DNA from 4 places in the Bradyrhizobium arachidis genome. Region 1 is predicted to be linked to each of the others. Evidence: predicted binding sites of a transcription regulator. Region 1 holds the regulator's gene; each other region holds the start of a gene.
What was found. The regulator HrcA, encoded in region 1, represses chaperone genes, less so after heat shock. The targets are predictions, from matches to a motif close to GTTAGCACTCNCNNNNNGNGAGTGCTAAC.
Positions count from the first base shown of each region.

Region 2: groES (co-chaperone GroES) is a predicted target of HrcA. The motif match lies at 1,474-1,502, and genes of this name have one in related genera.
Region 3: WN72_RS07725 (co-chaperone GroES) is a predicted target of HrcA. The motif match lies at 2,220-2,248, and genes of this name have one in related genera.
Region 4: WN72_RS42025 (co-chaperone GroES) is a predicted target of HrcA. The motif match lies at 1,645-1,673, and genes of this name have one in related genera.

Region 1 is NZ_CP030050.1:183,460-187,984, forward strand. Features, by position in the region: gene pncA (bifunctional nicotinamidase/pyrazinamidase) at 1-64, shown strand, start outside; gene grpE (nucleotide exchange factor GrpE) at 124-723, opposite strand; gene hrcA (heat-inducible transcriptional repressor HrcA) at 820-1,908, opposite strand; gene rph (ribonuclease PH) at 2,078-2,791, shown strand; gene rdgB (RdgB/HAM1 family non-canonical purine NTP pyrophosphatase) at 2,802-3,437, shown strand; gene hemW (radical SAM family heme chaperone HemW) at 3,454-4,525, shown strand, end outside.
Region 2 is NZ_CP030050.1:6,545,296-6,549,820, forward strand. Features, by position in the region: gene WN72_RS30760 (cupin domain-containing protein) at 31-570, opposite strand; gene WN72_RS30765 (usg protein) at 871-1,158, opposite strand; gene groES (co-chaperone GroES) at 1,546-1,860, shown strand; gene groL (chaperonin GroEL) at 1,906-3,546, shown strand; gene WN72_RS30780 (GIY-YIG nuclease family protein) at 3,676-3,957, opposite strand; gene lepB (signal peptidase I) at 4,035-4,525, opposite strand, start outside.
Region 3 is NZ_CP030050.1:1,574,652-1,579,176, reverse strand. Features, by position in the region: gene WN72_RS07745 (alpha,alpha-trehalose-phosphate synthase (UDP-forming)) at 1-127, opposite strand, end outside; gene WN72_RS07740 (hypothetical protein) at 389-637, opposite strand; gene WN72_RS07735 (hypothetical protein) at 847-1,122, shown strand; partial or broken gene WN72_RS46660 (IS701 family transposase) at 1,151-1,488, opposite strand; gene WN72_RS07730 (hypothetical protein) at 1,675-1,944, shown strand; gene WN72_RS07725 (co-chaperone GroES) at 2,288-2,602, shown strand; gene groL (chaperonin GroEL) at 2,742-4,382, shown strand.
Region 4 is NZ_CP030050.1:8,889,455-8,893,979, forward strand. Features, by position in the region: gene WN72_RS42015 (protein phosphatase CheZ) at 1-744, shown strand, start outside; gene WN72_RS42020 (hypothetical protein) at 929-1,450, opposite strand; gene WN72_RS42025 (co-chaperone GroES) at 1,764-2,060, shown strand; gene groL (chaperonin GroEL) at 2,232-3,860, shown strand; gene WN72_RS42035 (hypothetical protein) at 4,005-4,525, shown strand, end outside.

The DNA of each region.
Region 1 (4,525 bases):
GGCCGATATGGCCAAGGCCGGGGTGAAGCGGATCCAGTCGGCGGATATCGCGGTGAGTGCGTAGGCTCTCACACAGTCGTTCCGGGGCGGCTCGCAGAGCCGAACCCGGAATGACGCCCGAACTCAGTTCACTTCGTTGCTGTTGGCCGCCGCCTTCGCGCCGCCCTTGGCGACACCGACCAGGGCCGGGCGCAGCACGCGCTCGCCGATGGTGTAGCCGGCCTGCACGACCTGCACCACGGTGCCCGACGGCACCGACGCATCGGGAACTTCGAACATCGCCTGCTGGAAGTTCGGATCGAACTTCTGGCCCTGCGGGTCGAACTTCTTCACGCCGTGCTTTTCCAGCGCGTTGAGCAGCGAGCGCTCGGTGAGCTCGACGCCCTCGATCAGGGAGATCAGGCCGGGATCGGCCGCGGCCCGCGCCTCGGCCGGAACGGCATCGAGCGCGCGCTGCAGATTGTCGGCGATGTCGAGCACGTCGCGGGCAAAGCCGGTGATGCCGTAGAGGCGGGCGTCGGCGACCTCCTTGGTGGTGCGCTTGCGCAAGTTCTCCATCTCGGCCAGCGTCCGCAGCATGCGGTCGCGCGCCTCGGCGGCTTCCTTCTGCAAGGTTTCGACCGAACCCGGCTCGGGATCGTCGGGCATGATGTAGGGTTTTGACACCACGGGCTCGCCGGTCGGTGCGGTCGTGTCTTCGGGTTGCCGGTCTCGATCGGTCATCGGCTCAAATCTCGAACTCGTTTCCAGGGATTGTTGGCCCGGATATCGTGCCTAAGCGGGCGAAAATCAAGCGCCCGTGATCGGCGCAAATGCCGGTCAGCCCCCCAGGAGCCGGCTGACGATGCGGGCGGCGTAGTCCACGGTCGGGATCACGCGGGCATAATTCAGCCGCGTCGGCCCGATCACGCCCAAAACGCCGACGATATGACCGGCGGCATCCCGATACGGCGAGATGATCGTCGAGGAGCCGGACAAGGAAAACAGCTTGTTCTCCGAACCGATGAAAATGCGCACGCCCTCGGCGGTCTCGGCGCGGCCCAAGAGGTCGATCACGCCGCGCTTGGTCTCGAGATCGTCGAACAACAGGCGAACCCGCTCCAGATCCTCCAGCGCGTGCAGATCCTCGAGCAGATTAGCGTGGCCGCGGACGATGAGCTGGCGATCCTCGTTCTCGCCGCCGGACCAGCTCGCGATCCCGGCGGAAATCACCTTCTGCGTCAGCTGATCGAGCTCGGCGCGGGCTTCGCCCAGCGCGGTTTCGAGCTCGAGCCGCGCTTCGGCGAGCGTGCGGCCGCGAATGCGCGCATTGAGGAAATTGCCGGCCTCGGTGATCGCCGAGGAGGGAACTCCGGGCGGTAGCGTCAGCACGCGGTTTTCGACCTGGCCGTCTTCGCCGACCAGGATCACCAGCGCCTTCTCGGGTTCCAGGCGGACGAACTCGATATGCTTCAGCCGCGCATTGGATTTCGGCGTCAGCACCACCGCGGCCGCGCGGGTCAGGCCCGACAGCCGCGTCAACGCCTGGTCCAGCGCGGCCTCGACCGACTGCGCCTGGCCGACGCTGGCAAGCTGGCTCTGGATCGACTGCCGCTCGGCCTCGTTGAGGTCGCCGACCTGCATCAGGGCGTCGACGAAGAAGCGCAGGCCGAGTTCCGTCGGCAGCCGGCCGGCGGAGGTGTGCGGAGCATAGATCAGGCCGAGCTGTTCCAGATCGGCCATGACGTTGCGGACCGAGGCCGGCGACAGCGGCAGGGCGATCAGCCGCGAAATATTGCGCGAGCCGACCGGCTCGCCGGTCGCGAGATAGCTTTCGACAATTTGACGAAAGATGTCGCGGGAACGCTCGTTGAGCTGGGCGAGGCCTGCGCGCGGCGCGATCAGATGGATCGGATCGTGTTGGGCCACAGACGGTAACTCCTCTCAGATGCTCATAATTTGTCCATCCCCGATGCGTCTGACAAGCGTGGTGTTTGCGGGCCTGGAATCAGGGGACGAAAAGGCCTTGCCGCCCACCCTCACCCCACCTACAAGCACCGCGAACAGCCCTTTTCAGTGAGTTTTTGGAGGATTTTCCATGCGGCCAAGCCGCCGTGCGCCCGACGAATTGCGCCCCGTGACGCTGGAGCGTGGCGTGGTCAAATATGCGGAAGGCTCCTGCCTCGTGAAATTCGGCGACACCCATGTGCTGGTCACGGCCACTCTGGAAGACCGGCTGCCGCCATGGCTGAAGGGCCAGGGCCGCGGCTGGGTCACCGCCGAATACGGCATGCTGCCGCGCGCGACCTCGGAACGCACCCGCCGCGAAGCCTCCGCCGGGAAACAAAGCGGCCGCACGGTCGAGATCCAGCGCCTGATCGGCCGCTCGCTTCGCACCATCGTCGATCTCGAAGCGCTCGGCGAGCGCCAGATCACGGTCGATTGCGACGTGCTCCAGGCCGACGGCGGCACCCGCACGGCCTCGATCACCGGCGCCTGGGTCGCGCTCGCCGATTGCATCAACTGGATGAAGGCGCGCAACATGATCAAGACCAACGTCATGCGCGACAACGTCGCCGCGATCTCCTGCGGCATCTACAACGGCACGCCCGTGCTCGACCTCGACTATGCCGAGGATTCCGAAGCCGAGACCGACGCCAATTTCGTCATGACCGGCGATGGCCGGATCATCGAGGTGCAGGGCACCGCGGAACGCGAACCGTTCACGCAGGACGAGTTCCTGAAGCTGATCGCCCTGGCGCAGAAAGGCATCGCGCGCCTGGTGGACTTGCAGAAACTGGCCGTGGCGTAGTCAATAAGCCATGCACCGCCGAATCACCGGAAAGCTCGTCATCGCGACCCATAATCCCGGCAAGCTCGCCGAGATGAAGGAATTGCTCGCGCCTTACGGCATCGAGGCGGTGTCGGCCGGTGAGCTCGGCTTGGGCGAGCCGGAGGAAACCGGCAACGACTTCCGCAGCAATGCCGCGATCAAGGCGATCGCGGCGGCAAAGGCGACCAACCTTCCCTCTTTCGCCGATGATTCCGGCATCGTGGTCGACGCGCTCGACGGCGCGCCCGGCATTTTCTCTGCGCGCTGGGCGGGCCCGAGCAAGGACTTCGCCGCGGCGATGGCCCAGATCGAGCGCCTGCTCCAGGAACGTGGCGCAACCACGCCAGCGAAGCGCACCGCGCATTTCGTTTCTGCGCTCTGCGTCGCGTGGCCTGACGATCATCTCGAAGAGGTCGAGGCGCGCGTCGCCGGCACGCTGATCTGGCCGCCGCGCGGGAATGCCGGTTTTGGTTACGATCCGATGTTCCTGCCTGACGGATACGACCGCACCTTCGGCGAGATGACCAGCATCGAGAAGCACGGCCTGCCGCCGCTCGGCCTTGCCCTGTCACATCGCGCCCGCGCCTTCGTGAAACTGGCGGAGATCTGCCTTGAGCCGCGATAGAGCGTTTTCGAGCGAAGTGGTTACCGGTTCGCGCCAGGAAAACGCGTCAAAACAAGAATCTGAAGCCTTTGGCGTCTACGTGCACTGGCCGTTCTGCCTGTCGAAGTGCCCGTATTGCGACTTCAACAGCCATGTCCGCCATGCCGCGATCGACGAGGCACGCTTTGCCTCCGCCTTCGCGCGGGAGATCGCGACGACAGCGCAGCGCGCGCCCGGCCGCAAGGTCACCTCGATCTTCCTCGGCGGCGGCACGCCGTCATTGATGCAGCCCGCAACCGTCGGCGCCGTGCTCGACGCCATCGGCAAGCACTGGACCGTCGCGAGCGACGTCGAGGTCACGCTGGAAGCGAACCCGACCAGCGTCGAAGCCACGCGCTTTGCCGGCTATCGCGCCGCCGGCGTCAACCGCGTCTCGCTCGGCGTGCAGGCGCTCGACGATGCCTCGCTGAAGGCGCTCGGCCGCCTGCACAGCGCACGCGAGGCGCTCGATGCCGTCGCCATCGCGCGCCGCTCGTTCGACCGCTATTCGTTCGACCTGATCTACGCCCGCCCCGACCAGACGCCGGCGATGTGGGCCGATGAGCTGCGGCACGCCATCGATGAAGCCGCCGAGCATCTGTCGCTCTATCAGCTCACCATCGAGGAAGGCACGCCGTTCTTCGGCCTGCACCAGGCCGGCAAGTTGAAGACGCCGGACGAGGCGGTCGCCCGCGCGCTCTACGACGTGACGCAGGAGACCTGCGACAAGCTGGGGCTGCCCGCCTACGAGATCTCCAATCACGCGCGCCGCGGCGCCGAGTGCCGGCACAATCTGGTGTACTGGCGCGGCGAGGAATATGCCGGCATCGGCCCGGGCGCACATGGCCGCCTCGATATCGACGGCGTGCGCCATGCCACCGCCACCGAGAAGCGTCCCGAAGCCTGGCTGCTCCGGGTCGAGACCAACGGCCATGGCGTCGTCACCGACGATCTCCTCAACAGCGAAGAACGCGCCGACGAATTTTTGCTGATGGGATTGCGCCTCGCCGAGGGCATCGACCCCGCGCGCTACAAGGCGCTCTCCGGCCGTCCGCTCGATGCCGGCCGCA
Region 2 (4,525 bases), 3.5 Mb from region 1:
CGCCCCGGAATGACGGCTGAGAGAGCGTGCCTACGCCTTCAGCTCCACCGTCTTGAACTCTGCCGGCAAGATCACCTCCAGCAGCTCCACATCGTCCGAATAATCCAGGATCATGTGCTTGATCTTCGGCGGCTGGGTCCAGGCGCTGCCTTCCTTCATCAGGCTCTCGCCCTGGCCGTCCATGTAGGTCTTCACCCAGCCCTTGAGCACGTAGACCATCTGGAATTCGACGTCGTGGAAGTGCAGCTTTGAGACCTCATCCGGATTGCAGGGACCCTGCAGGCGGATCACATGGGCCTGCGCGAGGCCGTGGGTCGCATCTGAAATGCCGAGGTCACGGTATTTGGCGTAGGTGCGCAGGCCGTCGGCTTTGAAATCCTCCTCGCGGTGATGGCTGATGGCGATGCGCTGCTTGGGGCGGGCAGGCTTTTTCGGAGCCGCCGTGCGGGCCTTCGCCTTCACTGCCTTGCGCGCCGTGGATCGCGCTGCGGCCTTGGTGCCGCTCCGCTTCTTGATCGCGGTCTGCGCAGCGCTGCGCGATTTTGCTTTCTTGCTTGATTTCTTGGCCATGGGCCGCCTCCCGTTGTTGTTATGGGCGGAGGCTAGCACAGAACGAAGGTCCGTAGGATGGGTAGAGCTCTTGCGAAACCCATGATCTCTCGGCCTGCCAAGGCGATGGGTTTCGCTTCGCTCTACCCATCCTACGCAGCTCCAACGCGAATATCGTAGGGTGGGCAAAGCGACTTGTCCGCCATAGCTCGAAGAGCGACGGCGGAAGCGTGCCCACGTTCCGCGCGCGTTCGGAGAGAGATGGTGGGCACGGCGCGCGAAGAGCGCGCCTTTGCCCACCCTACGCGACCGGTGTTCGCCTCAATGCAGCCGGAACACGCCGTCCACGGCGCGCAGCTCGGCGGGCTTGATCAGCTTGGAATGGGCGACCGTGACCGAATGCAGCGGGCCATCGAGCTTCTCCTGCCAGAAGGCCAGGAAGTCGGTCAGCGCCGGAAATTTCGGAAACATGTCGTAGTTCTGCCAGACATAGGTCTGCAGCAGCGACGGGTGATCCGGCATCCGGTAGAGAATTTGTGCCGTCGTCAGCCCGTAACCCAGCATCTGTTTCCGGAAATCCTCGGAAACGCCCCCAACGCGCAGTCCCATGCCAAACCTCCTTTGCAGGAGCGCATTCGGGGAGTGGCTTGATCGGTGCCCCGGGAGCCACCCGGAAACGATGCGCTCACATGAGAGAAATGTGACGCAAACTGACAATCCATCTCAAGCCCAAAAGTTTAACAAGCTGTTGAAATTCAAAGCGTTAGCAGCAGATGCGCCCCCGTGCTAATACGGCCTCCACGAGGCCCTCGCGTTCGTTAACGATGGTAAAGAGATTCTGGCACTTGGGCCTTCTGAGTGCCGATTTTTCTGCTAGAAGCCCTTGCCCCCGCAAAATTCCTGTCCTATTTCAGCCTCGCCCGTGCTAGCACTCGCGGGCAACGATTGCTAACAATCTCAAAATCCTCAACTCGTGCAAATGTTTAGGAGGACTGCATGAAATTCCGTCCGCTTCACGACCGCGTCGTGGTCAAGCGCATCGACGCAGAAGAGAAGACCGCAGGCGGCATCATCATTCCCGACACTGCCAAGGAAAAACCCTCCCAGGGCGAAGTCGTCGCCGTTGGCCCGGGTGGCCGCGACGAAGCCGGCAAGCTGATCCCGATCGACCTGAAGGTCGGCGACCGCGTGCTGTTCGGCAAGTGGTCCGGCACCGAAGTCAAGATCGACGGCGAAGACCTGCTGATCATGAAGGAAAGCGACATCATGGGCGTCCTCGACGTCCCCGCTTCCAAGAAGAAGGCGGCCTAAGAGCCCCTCTCTCCCTCCAGTCAACATCCTCAAGGAAAATTCCAGATGGCAGCCAAAGAAGTCAAATTCTCGGTTGAAGCGCGCGACAAGATGCTGCGCGGCGTCGACGTTCTCGCCAACGCGGTGAAGGTCACGCTCGGTCCGAAGGGCCGCAACGTCGTGCTCGACAAGTCGTTCGGCGCTCCCCGCATCACCAAGGACGGCGTCACCGTCGCCAAGGAGATCGAGCTCGACGACAAGTTCGAGAACATGGGCGCCCAGATGGTGCGCGAAGTCGCCTCCAAGTCCGCTGACGCGGCCGGCGACGGCACCACCACCGCCACCGTGCTGGCCCAGGCGATCGTGAAGGAAGGCGCCAAGTCGGTCGCCGCCGGCATGAACCCGATGGACCTCAAGCGTGGTATCGACCTCGCGGTCGAGGCCGTCGTTGCGGACCTCCAGAAGAACTCCAAGAAGGTCACCTCGAACGAGGAGATCGCCCAGGTCGGCACCATCTCGGCCAACGGCGACCAGGAGATCGGCAAGTTCCTCTCCGACGCCATGAAGAAGGTCGGCAACGAGGGTGTCATCACCGTCGAGGAAGCCAAGTCGCTCGAGACCGAGCTCGACGTCGTCGAGGGCATGCAGTTCGACCGCGGCTACATCTCGCCCTACTTCGTCACCAACGCCGACAAGATGCGCGTTGAGATGGACGACGCCTACATCCTCATCAACGAGAAGAAGCTCTCCTCGCTGAACGAGCTGCTGCCGCTGCTCGAGGCCGTGGTGCAGACCGGCAAGCCGCTGGTCATCGTCGCCGAGGACGTCGAGGGTGAAGCGCTCGCGACCCTGGTCGTGAACCGCCTGCGTGGCGGCCTGAAGGTCGCGGCCGTCAAGGCTCCGGGCTTCGGCGATCGTCGCAAGGCCATGCTGCAGGACATCGCGATCCTGACCGGCGGCCAGGCGATCTCGGAAGATCTCGGCATCAAGCTCGAGAACGTCACGCTCAACATGCTCGGTCGCGCCAAGAAGGTGATGATCGACAAGGAGAACACCACGATCGTCAACGGCGCCGGCAAGAAGGCCGACATCGAGGCGCGCGTGGCCCAGATCAAGGCGCAGATCGAGGAGACCACCTCGGACTACGACCGCGAGAAGCTCCAGGAGCGTCTCGCCAAGCTCGCGGGCGGCGTCGCGGTGATCCGCGTCGGCGGCGCGACCGAGGTCGAGGTGAAGGAGCGCAAGGATCGCGTTGATGACGCGATGCATGCGACCCGCGCTGCGGTCGAGGAAGGCATCGTCCCGGGCGGCGGCGTCGCCCTGCTCCGTGCCTCCGAGCAGCTCAAGGGCCTGCGCACCAAGAACGACGACCAGAAGACCGGCGTCGAGATCGTGCGCAAGGCGCTGTCGGCACCCGCTCGCCAGATCGCGATCAACGCCGGTGAAGACGGCTCGGTGATCGTTGGCAAGATCCTGGAGAACAAGGCCTACAATTACGGCTTCGACTCCCAGACCGGCGAATACGCCGACCTCGTCAAGAAGGGCATCATCGACCCGACCAAGGTGGTCCGTACCGCGATCCAGAACGCAGCCTCGGTTGCCGCGCTCCTGATCACCACGGAAGCCATGGTCGCCGAGCTGCCCAAGAAGGGCGGCGCCGGCCCGGCGATGCCCCCCGGCGGCGGCATGGGCGGCATGGACTTCTAAGGTCCGGTCATCTCAAGCAAAGTCGAGAAATGCGAAACCCCGGCAGCAATGCCGGGGTTTTTGTTTTGGGGCACATCATTCCGGGGCGCGCCCTCCTGGGCGCGAGCCCGGAATCCATAACCACGAATGCTAGTTGGTTATCCCGGGATAGAGATCATCCCAATTTGGGTTCTGCTCCTCGATCAGGCGCGTCTTCCAGTCGCGACGCCACTTCTTGAGTTCTTTCTCGCGGGCGATGGCGGTAACTGCATCGTCGTAGATCTCGAACAAGACGAGCTTATCGACGCCGTACTTCGTGGTGAAGCCGGGGACGGCCTTCGTCTTATGCTCGTACACACGGCGCACGAGATCGCTGGTCACGCCGATGTAGAGTGTGCCGTGCTTCTTACTTGCGAGGACATAGTAGGCCATTCCATCCGCCTGTGGTTATGGATTCCGGGCTCGCGCCCAAGAGGGCGCGCCTCGGAATGACGGGTGGAGAGGCCTTCTCACCACACCTTGCCGAGCCGCTCCATGTGCGGCTCGCCGTCTTCGTCGAGCGACCAGAAGATCCGCGTCACCTTGCCGACGAGATTGTCCAAGGGGATGAAGCCCATCGCTGCCATGCGGCTGTCGGTGGAGTTGTCGCGGTTATCACCAAGCACGAAGAAATGGCCCGGCGGCACCGTGAAGACGTTGGTGTTGTCGAGATAGCCGTTGTCGATGCAGTCATAGGTGGCGTAGGACGCGCCGTTCGGCAGTGTCTCGCGCCAGCGCCTGACTTTCGCGGCATCGTCGGTCCCGCAGGCGGAGCCTGCGACAGTCTCCTTCAGAGCAACGCGCGTCACCGCACGGTCATTGAGAAAGAGCTGCCCTCCCCGCATCTGGATGCGGTCGCCGGGCAGCCCGATCACGCGCTTGACGTAGTCGACCGCAGTGTCCTTCGGCGCACGGAACACAACGACATCGCCGTATTCGGGATCAGCGGCGCGGAAACGGC
Region 3 (4,525 bases), 1.4 Mb from region 1:
TCCACCCGAACCATAAGCCTCCAGCCTGATGCAGAGCGTCGACGAGGCCGGTCACGAGCCCGCCGCTGCGCTGCGCAGCTTCTGCCGGCAAGGCGACACGGTTGGAGACGATGACCAAGCGGCTCAAGCGGGTTCCCTCCGCACTGTCAGGGTTGCGTCGAGCCGAGCCGCCAAAAGATCTCGGCGAACACGGCAACGCAATGATCGGCGGTGACATCCGCCGGAGCCCACATTCGCTCGGTCCTCGCGCGAAAATCCACAATTCCTTCTACCGGAACTGACGGTCCCGTCATCAGGCAATCTAGGCGGGCGTTACCTGTAAAACATATAGATCTTCCCGCAGTAAATATAGGATACTCTGCCGACGATCTGGATTGTTGGGCGCTGTCTAAAGCTGATCTTCGCCAGGATTTCGACGGCAGACGCCCCGGGTGTGCCTCTCGATCTCAGCCAGTGCGGCGTCGAGCGAGGCGTGCGGCCCTTGCTGTATGCCGGCCATAGTTTCCGATGCGTGGCCCTCCGGATGGATCATGAACTGACGTGGAGCGCTTGCCGTGATGCGCCCCATCGAGCGGCCGAGCAGGTCCGTCAGCTGCCAAACCGTGCCTCCCTCTGCCGGTGTAACGATCACATCCATGGTGAACCTTGAGTCTGTACGCCGCGCGAACAAACCGCTGCAATAACCGATGGGCGAACTACCGAGTTCCGCGGCCGCGGCATTCTCGGTACTGGAAGGATTGGCGCTTCGGATCGCCCCGCGATCGAGCGAATGGCGCTTAATGCCGATATATGCGACTATATAGAATGGTCAAAAAGAAAGGTCGAAGGCCAACGTCGGGAGAAGAAATGGCAACCGCTCTCGACCGTTGGGACGAGGAAGGCGGAGCGCAGGAGTTGGCGTGGCCTTTACCCTATGAAGCCAGCGATTTGCGCGATGTGGAGCGCAGAGTCCTGGAATGTCTGGGTGCCGCCCTTGTCAGCGAATGGAATGATCTGCCTACTGACGTCCAGCGCAGGCTCTTCGAGCACGCGGCCTCGGGCAAATCGCACGACGCCACCGTGTTGAAGACGCGGATCGCCCGTTTCCTGCACGATCATAAAGGTGCTTCGGGTGGGCGCTAACACGACTTTGGCAGATTTGTTCACGCCTTGCTCTTCGCTGACCTGTGTTCTGCAGTACCCGTATCGCGGATCTGATGGCTGAAGAATGAGAGCGACGATGGCGGGACGCGCGGCTGGCAGGTTGGGCTGAGGTGGTGGCCGTCGTTTCATTTTTGCGCCCCGTCTTGGCAATGCGGAAGTGCTGCAAGAAGGCGTAAGCAACCATCGTCATAAGAGCGTGACGATGAAGACCGTGCCAGAACCGTCCCATCGCGCCATGACGGTTGTAGCCAACCGCTGCAAGTCTATCTCGGCTGGTAGATTTGCGAGATAGCATTTCTTCTCTCCGAGTCGCGATGCTTGCCGATCGCCAACTCGCATTTTTTCACTTGGCATCAGCAAGCATTTCGTCCGCCGGCATCTATACAAATCCGCGATGTGTATTGCCTTGTGTTTGGTGACTTCGCAGCCATCTCATGATAAAGAGATAGCTAATCTCGGCACAGAAAGCACTGTAAACGGATTGCTTCACTATCGCGCCGATGCAAAGCCGTTTCTGAAGGATAGCCGATCATGACCATGCGCTCCCGACGCGAAACGGTCACCTTCAAGCATCCCTTCCGGATCAAGGGCATCGACCGCCTCCTGCCTCCGGGTGCCTACGAGGTCATCACCGATGAGGAGATGATCGAAGGATTGTCGTTCGAGGCGTTTCGCCGGGTTGCCACTATGATCACGGTGCCGGCGGCGCCGCCGCGCACTTCAACGGTGGAGAGGATTTCCATCAACCCGGTCGATTTGGCTGACGCTCAGCGCATTGATGCCGAAGCGCCTCGCGAGTGACGAGCCACTCGATCTCGACAAGCACCGCTGAATGGCTGCACAAGAAGCGACCGACGTCCGGCGTATTCTGGCGCACGTCGAGAACAACGCAATGCCCCTGCGCGATGGGAAGCTTTCTCAAATTTGATGACGCGGCGTCCAACGACTTTCGCACCACACAGCTGGCCTTCACCGGATCCTTAGCCGCCGCGGTCTTGGCAGCTATTTCGTGATGCTCTGAGCGAATATCGTTTCGGGACGGTCTTGTACGTCCCCTTGCGGCGGCTTATGTGCTGATTAGCACTCGCTGGCCACGACTGCCATTTCGTCCAAAGCAACAACAACAAGAAAACAGGAGGGCAGCATGAAATTCCGTCCGCTTCACGACCGCGTTGCGGTCAAGCGTATCGAAGCCGAAGAGAAGACCACTGGCGGCATCATCATTCCGGACAGCGCCAAGGAAAAACCTTCGCAGGGCGAGATCACGGCGGTTGGCCCAGGCGGCCGCGACGAATCCGGCAAGCTGCCCATCGATCTCAAGGTTGGCGACCGCGTCCTGTTCGGCAAGTGGTCAGGTACGGAGATCGAGCTCGATGATCAGGAAGTACTGATCATGAAGGAAAGCGACATTATGGGCGTTCTCACCGAGCTGCCCGCCGCCAAGAAGAAGGTCGCCTAAGCGCCAGTCTGTTTTCCTTATCCCAAGCAGCCAGCGTCTCGAAGGAGAAGGATAAGGCCCGCAAGTTGAACTCACGTCCCTAAAGAGCTCGCCGAGTCGCGCGGTCTTTCGGATTTGACAGTTGAAAACGGAGATCATGATGTCGGCCAAAGAAGTTAAGTTCGGCGTCGACGCCCGCGACAGGATGTTGCGCGGTGTTGAAATTCTCAACAATGCGGTTAAGGTCACGCTCGGGCCCAAGGGCCGGAACGTCGTGCTCGACAAGTCGTTCGGCGCCCCCCGCATCACCAAAGACGGCGTCACTGTCGCCAAGGAGATCGAGCTTGAGGACAAGTTCGAGAACATGGGCGCGCAGATGGTGCGAGAAGTTGCCTCCAAATCGGCAGATGCAGCTGGCGATGGCACCACCACCGCGACCGTGCTCGCGGCTGCGATCGTCCGTGAAGGCGCGAAGGCGGTTGCCGCCGGTATGAACCCGATGGACCTGAAGCGCGGTATCGACCTCGCGGTGGAAGCCGTGGTCGCCGATCTCGTGAAGAACTCCAAGAAGGTCACCTCGAACGAGGAGATCGCCCAGGTCGGCACCATCTCGGCCAACGGCGACGCGGAGATCGGCAAGTTCCTCTCCGACGCCATGAAGAAGGTCGGCAACGAGGGCGTCATCACGGTTGAAGAAGCCAAGTCGCTCGAGACCGAACTCGAGGTCGTCGAAGGGATGCAATTCGACCGCGGCTACATCTCGCCGTACTTCGTCACCAACGCCGACAAAATGCGCGCCGAAATGGAAGACGCCTACGTCCTCATCCACGAAAAGAAGCTATCTCAGTTGAATGAACTGCTTCCGCTGCTGGAAGCCGTCGTCCAGAGTGGCAAGCCGCTTGTGATTATTGCGGAAGACGTCGAGGGCGAAGCGCTCGCGACCCTGGTCGTGAACCGCCTCCGCGGCGGTCTGAAGGTCGCGGCCGTGAAGGCTCCGGGCTTCGGCGATCGCCGCAAGGCCATGCTGCAGGACATCGCGATCCTGACCGGCGGCCAGGCGATCTCGGAAGATCTGGGCATCAAGCTCGAGAACGTCACGCTCAACATGCTCGGTCGCGCCAAGAAGGTGATGATCGACAAGGAGAACACCACCATCGTCAGCGGCGCCGGTAAGAAGGCCGACATAGAGGCGCGGGTGGCGCAGATCAAGGCGCAGATCGAGGAGACCTCCTCGGACTATGACCGTGAAAAGCTGCAGGAGCGTCTTGCCAAGCTCGCGGGCGGCGTCGCGGTGATCCGCGTCGGCGGCGCGACCGAGGTCGAGGTGAAGGAGCGCAAGGATCGCGTTGATGACGCGATGCATGCGACCCGCGCGGCCGTCGAGGAAGGCATCCTGCCGGGCGGCGGCGTCGCCCTGCTGCGTGCTTCCGAGCATCTCAAGGGGCTGCGCACCAAGAACGATGACCAGAAGACCGGCGTCGAGATCGTGCGCAAGGCGCTGTCTGCGCCGGCCCGCCAGATCGCGATCAACGCTGGCGAGGACGGCTCCGTTATCGTCGGCAAGATCCTGGAGAAGGATCAGTATGGCTACGGCTTTGACTCCCAGTCCGGCGAGTACGGCAACCTGGTCACCAAGGGCATCATCGACCCGACCAAGGTCGTTCGTGTGGCGATTCAGAATGCGGCTTCTGTTGCGGCGCTCCTGATCACTACCGAAGCCATGGTGGCCGAATTGCCAAAGAAGAACGCCGGCGGTGGGGGCATGCCTCAAGGTGGCGGCATGGGTGGTATGGATTTTTAAGTCCTACTCGTTCAGAGCTCAACAATAACGAAGGCCCGGCAGAGATGCTTGGGCCTTTTTTGCAGGAATCAGCAAAAAGCGGCCGCCGAGAAGCGTGATGAATTCTCGCCGTTTCACGGATTTCCGTGAGGACGCCTTGTGCA
Region 4 (4,525 bases), 1.2 Mb from region 1:
GGTGGCGAGATGCCGATTCTTGACGTAACCGAAGAGGCAGGCCCGATGCATAGCGAGATCATGGCGGAGTTGCGTGCGATCCGCGCACAGATGGCCAAGGGCGTTGTGGCTGCCCCGCTGTCCGGCAGCGCGGCCATGGCGGCGATCGACGCGTCCACGGCCCACGAGCTTTCCGAAGCCCGCACCATGCTCGAGACCTACCGCGCGCAGATCGAGCAGTGCGAGAAGCTGAAGGTCGAGCTCGACCTGATCCACGACGCCATCGACCGCACCAAGCGCGAGATCGCGACGCTGCACGGCAAGAGCTTCGACGGCGGCGAGATGGCCAAGGTCAATGGCGAGCTCGGCGCGGTCGTCGGCGGCACCGAGCAGGCGACCCAGCAGATCCTCGAAGCCGCGGAATCGATCGACCAGGCCGCCAGCGCGATGTCCAAGGTGGACTCGGCCGACCAGCAGAAGCGCCTCGCCGACGACATCCAGGAACGCGTCATCTCGATCTTCGAAGCCTGCAACTTCCAGGACCTGACCGGCCAGCGCATCAGCAAGGTCATGACCACGATGAAGTTCATCGAGCAGCACATCAATGCGATGATGGAGATCTGGGGCGGCGTCGACGCGATCAAGGCCCATGTGCCGGCGCCGATCGACCAGCGCAGCGACGACGAGAAGCTCCTCAACGGCCCGAAGCTCGCCGGCGACGTCGGCCACGCCTCGCAGGACGACATCGACGCGCTGTTCGACTGAGCGCACCAGATACGGATAAAGCAAAACGCCGGCCCTGGGGCCGGCGTTTTTGTTTTTGGGGATTTATCTCACGCTGTCATTCCGGGGCGGTCCGCAGGACCGAACCCGGAATCTCGAGATTCTCAGGTGCGCAAGCGCGCACCATAGTTCACGCTTCGCGTGCCCCTGAACGACAGAGGAATGATCACGCCCGCGGCGCGCAGCGGACGTAGACCATGTTGCCGTAGCGGGTGGCGGCGTCCTTGTCGATGAAGCGGGTGATCAGGACGCGGCCGTCGAAGGAGACGATCTCACGGTCCTGCTCGCCGGGGGTCGGGCCGGCCGGTCCGATATAGTTCTTGCCGCTGGGCGAGCCCTTCAGCCGCAGCTCCTGCGGGGTCGCCTGGTCGGCGAGATGCATGATCACGCCGCCGGAGGAGCCGGCGGTGATCACGTAGGGATTCTTGCACTGGGCCCTCGCCGCGGCCTCGGTGCGGGCGCGGTCGGCCGGGTTCTGGAACGAGGCGAGACCCCAGCGGCCGACGATCTCGTCGGCACGGATGCTCGCCGGCATTTCAGGACCGGTGCCGGGCTCGGCCTCGGGTGCCGGCTGGGAGGACGAGAAGGACGGTAGGCTCATGCCGCCGCCACAGGCGCCGAGCAGCAACGCCAGGCCAGAGGCAGCGGCCAGATTGGCGACCGTGCGCGCGCGAGCTGAATTGATCATGGCATTCCCCCGAACAAGACCATGGCCGCACCCCTCCCGCAGCCAAGCGCAAAACTGCCGCCGGAGCAATGACGTCCTTTAATACGCGGGCGCCCCGACCAAGTTTTCAATGCCAACATCCTATATCCGCCTCACCAATCGCTTAACCACCTTTGCTTGACAGGATCGCGGCCAAGCCATATTCCCGGGCCACTCTTAGCACTCGGAAAGCCCGATTGCTAAGCGCTCCGTTCGATCCTCGGGAAGAGGAGGAACGGCAGCGCCGCCCCACCGACTTCACTACTTCCGAAGCGAGCCTCCAAAGGGAAACGTCATGGCTAAATCCAAATTTCGTCCGCTGCATGACCGTGTCGTGGTCAAACGTATCGACGCCGAGGAAAAGACCAAGGGCGGCATCATCATCCCGGACACCGCCAAGGAAAAGCCGTCCCAGGGCGAGGTGGTCGCCGTCGGCCCCGGCGGCCGCGACGAGACCGGCAAGCTGATTCCGATCGACCTCAAGGCGGGTGACCGCGTGCTGTTCGGCAAGTGGTCGGGCACCGAGGTCAAGATCGACAACGAAGAGCTCCTGATCATGAAGGAGTCGGACATCATGGGCGTGCTGGCCTAAGGCCATCCGCCTGAACGGCCGCTGAATACTCCATCGTCATGCCCGGGCCTGACCCGGGCATCCATCATTCTTCGTACGAGGATGGATTGCCGGGTCAAGCCCGGCAATGACGAAGAGAGCGCCGCACCGCACGAAACAAGACACATCACGCAACACGAGGGATTGCAGACCATGGCTGCCAAGGACGTCAAGTTTTCCGGAGACGCGCGCGACCGCATGCTGCGCGGCGTCGATATTCTCGCCAACGCCGTCAAGGTGACGCTCGGCCCGAAGGGCCGCAACGTCGTCATCGAGAAGAGCTTCGGCGCGCCGCGCATCACCAAGGACGGCGTCACCGTCGCCAAGGAGATCGAGCTCGAGGACAAGTTCGAGAACATGGGCGCCCAGATGGTGCGTGAGGTCGCCTCCAAGACCAACGACCTCGCCGGCGACGGCACCACCACCGCGACCGTGCTGGCTCAGGCCATCGTGCGCGAAGGCGCCAAGGCGGTTGCCGCCGGCATGAACCCGATGGACCTCAAGCGCGGCATCGACAGCGCCGTCCAGGCCGTGGTCAAGGACATCGAGAAGCGCGCCAAGCCCGTCGCCGCCTCCTCCGAGGTCGCCCAGGTCGGCACCATCTCGGCCAATGGCGATGCCGCCATCGGCAAGATGATCGCCCAGGCGATGCAGAAGGTCGGCAACGAGGGTGTCATCACCGTCGAGGAGAACAAGTCGCTCGACACCGAGGTGGACATCGTCGAGGGCATGAAGTTCGACCGCGGCTATCTCAGCCCCTACTTCGTCACCAATGCCGAGAAGATGACCGCCGAGCTCGAGGACGCCTACATCCTCCTGCACGAGAAGAAGCTGTCGGGCCTGCAGGCCATGCTGCCGGTGCTGGAAGCCGTGGTGCAGTCGGGCAAGCCGCTCGTGATCATCGCCGAGGACGTCGAGGGCGAGGCGCTGGCCACCCTGGTCGTCAACCGTCTCCGTGGCGGCCTCAAGGTCGCTGCCGTCAAGGCGCCGGGCTTCGGTGACCGCCGCAAGGCCATGCTGGAGGACATCGCCATCCTCACCGGCGGCCAGCTGATCTCGGAAGAGCTCGGCATCAAGCTCGAGAACGTCACGGTGAAGATGCTCGGCCGCGCCAAGAAGGTCGTGATCGACAAGGAGAACACCACGATCGTCAACGGCGCCGGCAAGAAGCCCGACATCGAGGCCCGCGTCGGCCAGATCAAGGCCCAGATCGAGGAGACAACGGACTACGACCGTGAGAAGCTCCAGGAACGCCTTGCCAAGCTCGCCGGCGGCGTCGCGGTGATCCGCGTCGGTGGCGCCACCGAGATCGAGGTCAAGGAGAAGAAGGACCGCGTCGAGGACGCGCTCAACGCCACCCGCGCCGCGGTGCAGGAAGGCATCGTCCCCGGCGGCGGCGTCGCGCTGCTCCGCGCCAAGAAGGCGGTGGGCCGTCTCACCAACGCCAATGCGGACGTCCAGGCCGGCATCAACATCGTGCTGAAGGCGCTGGAAGCTCCGATCCGCCAGATCTCCGAGAACGCGGGCGTGGAAGGCTCGATCGTGGTCGGCAAGATCCTGGAGAACAAGTCCGAGACCTTCGGCTTCGACGCCCAGAACGAGGACTATGTCGACATGGTCGAGAAGGGCATCATCGATCCCGCCAAGGTGGTCCGCACCGCGCTGCAGGACGCCTCCTCCGTCGCCGGCCTGCTGGTGACCACCGAGGCCATGGTCGCCGAAATGCCGAAGAAGGAAGCTGCGCCCGCGATGCCCGCCGGCGGCGGCATGGGCGGCTTCTAAGCCCATCCTTCATTACAGCGTTACGAAGGCCGCCTCCGGGCGGCCTTCTTTTTTGCCGATCCTCTCCCTGACGCTTTGCAATTCAACCGACGGCCAAAACCAACTACGGTGGCGGCCGATTCTGTTCCTTCGAGGATTTCGGCGATGCGCGCGCTTCTGGTTTGCCCGACGATGATTTTGGCGGCTCTGCTCGCCGCCTCGCCCGAGGTCGCATCCGCCCAGATGAAACTGTCGCCGAAGGCCGCCGCGCCGGGCGGAACCGAGACGCGCTATTTCACCTCGATCGACGGGCTGATGGACGGCAATGCCGACGTGGTCCTGAAGGAAACGCGCCAGGGCAAGACGGTCACCGCGGCCGTGCTGGACGTCTGCTATCCCGTCGCGAAGAATTCCGACCGCAAGGACCGCTTCGTCGTCAATCTCCAGGTCGCCGGCCAGAACCTGACGGGCACGACGCAGAGCCTCGGCGAGAAATCGCCGGTCAGCGTCAAGCTGCTGCGCAAGCCGACCGGCGACACGTTCGAATTCCGCGGCCAGATTTCGATTGGCCAGTCCGTGACCGAGGTGACCTCGCCGGACAATTCCGATCTCAGCGAGAAGGAGTTTCTGGACAACCAGACCTCCGACGACGGCATCACGCCGCAGCCGAAGGACTTCACCGACGT